DNA from 2 places in the Lysinibacillus sp. FSL K6-3209 genome. Region 2 is predicted to be linked to the other one. Evidence: predicted binding sites of a transcription regulator. Region 2 holds the regulator's gene; the other holds the start of a gene.
The links. The regulator Rex, encoded in region 2, represses fermentation and respiration genes when NADH is low (regulators of the CRP and FNR family bind a similar motif). The targets are predictions, from matches to a motif close to TTGTGAAATATTTCACAA.

Region 1 (3,205 bases), 930 kb from region 2:
ACATTTTCATCTATGACACTTTCCGAACGGCAAGCTTTTTTTAATAAAGAGGGCGAATGGTTGCTAAAGGAAATGGTAGCGCATATCGGTTCAACAGACGCCGAACTACGCGATCACCTGATATATAGACTATTTATCGACTTATTGAGCGATAATTTCCTAAGTGGTCAGCAATTACAAGGTTTATTTGACACAGCAACCAGCGAAGATTTCCTATACGCTAACATTGGCGAACAAATGACGGATAGTGTTTTCACTCGCTCTTTTTCAGCTTTACTTGTAGCAGGCATTTTGGCAAAAGATAGTGAACTCCTTATTTTAAATGACACAAGCTTACAATCTTTCTTTAAAAAAATAGGGCGCTATTTGTTACTTGAAAATGATACAAGAGGATTTGTAGAAGGTAAAGGCTGGGCACATAGTGTTGCACACGGGGCAGATTTAGCGGCAATGACAATTAAACATCCGAAGTTTGATTTGCAACATGCTCCTTCTATCTTACATGCACTTAAACTAGTAACTTGGAAAGATGTTGTTTTTATCAACGACGAGGAAGAGCGCCTTGTAAATATTATTGAAGCATTATTAGCAAGGAATTATTCCGAGGAAGCACTATCTGAATGGGTAGAGCAAGTTTTTGATAAATTCGAAATACATTTAGTAACACAAGGTTACAATCAAAGCTTTTTTAGTGGGCGTACTTGCACATTGAACGCAATGAAGACTTTGTATTTCTCTTTAAAAATGAATAACCTAGCACCAAAACTTCAAAACACACTGTATTTGCAAATCGCAAAGTGGTTGAAGCTCGGTTCTTAAATACAAACTAGAACATCCAACGCATTTGGATGTTCTTTTTGCGAAAACCAATATCAATATACTAATATTTGTTAATTTTTCAAATCGTTTAATTATGTTAACATAATTTCAACAATGTACCAATATCCCCCTTTATAATCATCCCTTACATAGAAAATTTATCCTTTCAAGCACTTAAAACCGACTTTTCTCATACTCCTTTTTTAGATAAAACGCAACAAAAAAGTACCGAAAACATAGTTGCATCATGGACTTTATTACAAAACATCGTCTAAAATGTGAAATGATAATTTTCACAAAAAAATTATTTACTTAGTTAAATACGACAAACGCAGTATTTTCAACGTTTATACAGTGTTAATTTAACAAAACCTTAAAATACCAATAGTAAAATAGCTTTTTTTGTTCAAAAAATGTTCATAATCACCCCCTATTCATTATCAGTTCTATAATTAAATATTTTTTTTTCTAGTGAAGCGGGCGTATAATCCTATATGCAAACAAAGACATGATGCGACCATCTACATTGAAAAATTGTCCAATTTATGGTGCATACATCATCATGTTTGTGAACGCTTGCAAAAGACCAATCATTTACTAGACTTTATGCTTCATATTGAACCATGCCATTGTCATTGTTAATGCAAACGTATTTGATTGGTACATCAGATAAAAGAGGTGACCTCAATACCCACTATTTATAAATGTGAATCAATACTACTACACATGAAATTTATGAATAGCCGTTTTATAGAAAGGAGTCAAACATGAATAAAAAATTTAGCTTAATGTTACTAGCATTTGGCGCTATCGCAATCCTGTCTGGTTGTGAACCATTAACTGTTTTCAATCCAAAAGGACCAAATGCTCAAACATTATCAAACACAATTATTTTATCCATTATTACAATGGCAGTTATTTTACTAGTCGTGTATGTGCTTTTTGCATTTATGCTAACAAAATACCGTGCATCAAAAGCTTCTGCCGATTATGAGCCACCTCATGAAGAAGGTAGTCATGTACTTGAAATTACATGGACAGTTATTCCTATTATTATCGTAGCATTCCTAGCAATTGTTACTGTAAAAACTACTAGTACGGTAGAAACAACACCAGAAGGTTATGACAATAAAGAACCACTTGTTATTTATGCAGCATCTTCAAACTGGAAATGGCACTTCAGCTATCCTGAACAAGGTATTGAAACTGTGAACTATGTAAACATTCCAACAGATCGTCCTATTGAATTCAAACTGTATTCATTCGGTCCAATTACAAGTTTCTGGATTCCACAGTTAGCTGGTCAAAAATATGCGATGAGTGACATGTTAACAACTATTCACCTTGCAGCTGATGAAGTTGGCTCATTCATGGGGCGTAACTCAAACTTTAATGGTCGCGGATTCGCGGAAATGGAATTTGAAGCACAATCTATGACACAAGCAGACTTCGATCAATGGGTTAAAGACGTAAAAGCGAACGAAAAACCATTAACTGAAGAAAAATTCAAAGAATTATTAGCAGCTGAACATGTAGGTCGTTCAAGCTACTCTTCTACTCACTTAGATTTCAGCCCTGCACCAATGGCACATGGTGACATGGATATGGAAGGTATGGACCATGGGAACATGGACATGTCTGACGAAGATATGAACCATGAAGATATGGATCATTCCAAAACAGATGCCGAAACACATTCACACTAATTTTCAAATTTGAAAGGAGCGCATCCTATGAGTATGGAAGAATTATTCCATCCACTGCAAGAACCGATGATTTTAGCAGCAGCTATTAGTATCGTAGTTGGAGCAGTAGTTGTCGTAGCAGGCCTTACGTATTTTAAAAAATGGGGCTACTTCTATAAAAACTGGCTATCAACAGTCGATCATAAAAAAATCGGTATTATGTATATCGCCGTTGCACTTTTAATGCTTTTCCGCGGTGGTATCGACGCACTTTTAATGCGTGCACAAACAGCAGTTCCTGATAACGGACTACTTGATGCACAACACTATAATGAGATTTTCACTACGCACGGTTTAATCATGATTTTATTCATGGCGATGCCATTTGTTATCGGTTTAATGAACATCGTTATTCCATTACAAATCGGTGCTCGTGACGTTGCGTTCCCACGTCTAAACGCTGTCAGCTTCTGGGCATTCGCAGCAGGTTGTGGTTTACTGAACCTATCATTCATTATTGGTGGTTCACCAGATTCAGGTTGGACAGCCTACTTCCCATTAGCAGGTACAGAATTTAGTCCAACTGTTGGGAACAACTATTATTCTTTAGCACTACAATTATCAGGGATCGGTACGTTATTAACTGGTGTTAACTTCATCACGACAATCTTTAAAATGCGTGCTCCTGGTATGACTTTAAT
Region 2 (3,205 bases):
GCTAAAGGTGCACCCATTGCCATTTTAGCGATTGTTGTCTTTGGTCCAATTTTAGAGGAATTCGTCTTCCGTCGCGTTATTTTCGGCTCACTTGTTCAAACGACGAATTTCTGGGTGGCAGCCATTGTTAGTGCCATTTTCTTCGCACTGATTCATTTTGATTTTTCACACATCCTGTTGTATACCATTTGTGGTTTGATCTTTGCTTTCCTATACCACAAAACAAAACGGATATGGACATCAATTATTGCGCACATCATGCTAAATGGCTTTGTGACACTTGTCCAATTAAATGCTGAACCGTTGCAAAAGTTTTTAGAAGAACTGCAAAAAATGCAATAAAAAAAGCTGGATGTAGTCATCACATCCAGCTTTTTTATTAGTCATTCATTTCTTCTATTTGTCGTTTTTGCTCAGCTAACAAACGCTCCACTTGCTCGCGTTCTGCTGCTATCCGTTCTTCCTCTAACTGCATTGCTTCGGCTTGTAAAAATTTACGATAGCCCCTGCGCGCTATAATAATACTAATCTCATAAATTAAAAATAGCGGAATTGCTACAATAACGTTTGAAATAAAGTCGGGTGGTGCAAGAAATACCGCTATCACAACTAACACGAAATATGCATATTTTCTGAATTTCACCATTAATTCAGGATTTAATATACCTAAACGCGCTAAAAATAACGTTACAACAGGTAACTGAAAAACGATTCCGAAAGGCATAACTAGGCGAAACAAAAATGAAAAATATTCGTTAATACCAATTGTTTGTTGTATTTCTAAATCCGCAGATAAGCCCATCATAAAGTGCATAACATATGGGAATAGCACATAATAAGAAAATGATGCACCTGCTATAAATAGAATAAACGAGTATGGAATATATTTTAAAGTAGCCTTACGTTCTGTCTCATGTAAACCTGGTGTAATAAACAGCCAGATTTGATGAAGAAGCAATGGTGAACTTAAAACAAATGCTATAATAACCGTCACTTGCAAGTAGACAACAAGTGGGTCGGTCACTTTAAACGCGTTTAAAGTTAGTTGCTCTGCTTCTTTACTATATTGAATATATTTAATAATTGGTTCGGCTAGATAAAAGCCAACTATAAGTGCAATAACAAAGAAAACAGCACAAATTAAGAGCCGTTTTCTAAGTTCTACTAAATGCTCTGTAACAGTTAATTCTCTTGGATTCATATTAAATTGACATCCTTAACTTACTTAACGTTATCATTTTCTTTATGTTCAATTACTTTCTTTTTTGCATCATCATCGTCATCAGCTAGACCTTTTGTTGCATTTTTAAATTCGCGAAGTGTAGAACCCATAGCTTTACCTAGCTCTGGTAATTTCTTTGGTCCGAAAATTAAAATAGCAACCACACCGATAATAACTAGGCCAACTGGTGAAATAGCACTTAAGTGCACAACCATTACAGCCACCTCCTCTTATATATATCATTTTAACTTAAATTTTTAGGTTTGGCGAATTTATTTAGATAGTTTGAACGCCATCAATTGTAACTGTTTACAAAATTGTGAATGCACTTATTTATCGCTATTTCTTATTAAATATATAAGCGCTTGCAATTCAACTGATAAATCTATTGTTAATAATTTCATAGAATCGGGTACAGTAATTCGCTCTGGTGTAAAGTTTAAAATACCTTTTGCGTCCATTGCTGCTAAGCGATCCGCCATCTTCTGAGCAGAGCGTGAAGATACTGTTAAAATAGCTAGGTCTGCCCCGTATTCAGCATACTTTTCTTCTAGTAAATCGGGATGATACACAGGAATATTGCTGATCATTTTCCCTTCCTTTGGCGCCTTCGAGTCAAATGCCACCACAATGTGTGTATTATGATTTTTCTGGAAATTATACTTTAAAAAGGCATTACCTAAGTTCCCCACACCGATTAATGCTACTTTTGTTGTTTCATGCTGATCTAGTGTTTGACTAAAAAATGTCAATAGATGTTGTACATCGTAGCCATATCCCTTTTTCCCAAGCGCACCAAAATAAGAGAAATCACGACGAATCGTTGCAGAGTCGATTTTCATCGCTTCGCTCAATTCCTTCGATGAAATACGTTCCATTCCTTCTTGTGCAAAGTTTTGGATAAATCGATAGTAAAGAGGAAGTCTTTTAGTTGTGGCTTGTGGAATTTTCACTTCTTGTTTCAAACTTTTTCCTCCTTATAAACACATCAAATCCACCGAAGTGCATTTGAATATTCTTTTGAAACATGCTTATACAAATCAATTACACCGCAGTGTAATTGCGTCCAGATTCTTTCCAAGCTTATGCGGTAATCTGTGACATCCACTGGTGGATTTCCCTTTAGTTAACGGCGTTTTTTACGCCACTAACTAAAGAGAAATCGTTTCAATCTTACATGACAGCTTGGAATAAGTAAAGCACTGACATTGCAAGCAAATCCCTCATCATTTACACTAAGAATGAATTGAGGTGTCAAGAATGATTGTATTACAAGTCAATCAACTATATAAATCCTTTATTGCCGATGAAATTTTAAGTGGCGTAAAACTAGAAGTTCAACACCGTGATCGTGTCGCATTAGTAGGACGTAACGGTGCTGGTAAATCCACTTTACTAAAAATCATTGCTGGTCAATTGTCATATGATGCTGGCGATATTATCATTCCAAAAGGTGTACAAGTCGGCTATTTGGAACAACATGCTGGACTAAATTCTACGTTGTCAATTTGGGACGAAATGATGACAATTTTCGAACCGCTTCTTTCACAAGAAAAAGCATTACGTTCCCTTGAACAACAAATGGCTGATCCGGCCGTTTACGATAACTCTGACATGTATTCAAAGATAATGTCCGAATATGACCAATTACAACATGATTTTAAAGATGCAGGTGGCTATCAGTACGAGTCTGATACACGCTCTGTTCTTCATGGTATGCAATTTTACCCAGAGGATTATGAAAAACCAATTAGCTCCTTGTCAGGGGGCCAGCGAACTCGTCTAGCTCTTGCTAAGCTGCTACTAAGCAAGCCCGATTTATTAATTCTCGATGAGCCTACCAACCATTTAGATATTGAAACGCTATCTTGGTTAGAAAATTATTTAAAAGGCTATGAAGGCGCTATTTTAATTGTTTCCCATGACCGTTACTTCTTAGATCAAGTCGTTTCTATTGTTTATGAAGTATCTCGCCATCGCGTC

Region 1: a site for Rex is predicted at 1,386-1,403, ahead of qoxA (cytochrome aa3 quinol oxidase subunit II). Genes of this name have one in related genera too.

The regions. Positions count from the first base shown of each region.
Region 1 covers NZ_CP150264.1:3,175,913-3,179,117, forward strand. Annotated here, with positions in the region: gene MHH88_RS15470 (DUF2785 domain-containing protein) at 1-819, shown strand, start outside; gene qoxA (cytochrome aa3 quinol oxidase subunit II) at 1,587-2,525, shown strand; gene qoxB (cytochrome aa3 quinol oxidase subunit I) at 2,553-3,205, shown strand, end outside.
Region 2 covers NZ_CP150264.1:4,103,906-4,107,110, forward strand. Annotated here, with positions in the region: gene MHH88_RS19925 (CPBP family intramembrane glutamic endopeptidase) at 1-342, shown strand, start outside; gene tatC (twin-arginine translocase subunit TatC) at 380-1,201, opposite strand; gene MHH88_RS19935 (twin-arginine translocase TatA/TatE family subunit) at 1,222-1,437, opposite strand; gene MHH88_RS19940 (redox-sensing transcriptional repressor Rex) at 1,552-2,187, opposite strand; gene MHH88_RS19945 (ATP-binding cassette domain-containing protein) at 2,483-3,205, shown strand, end outside.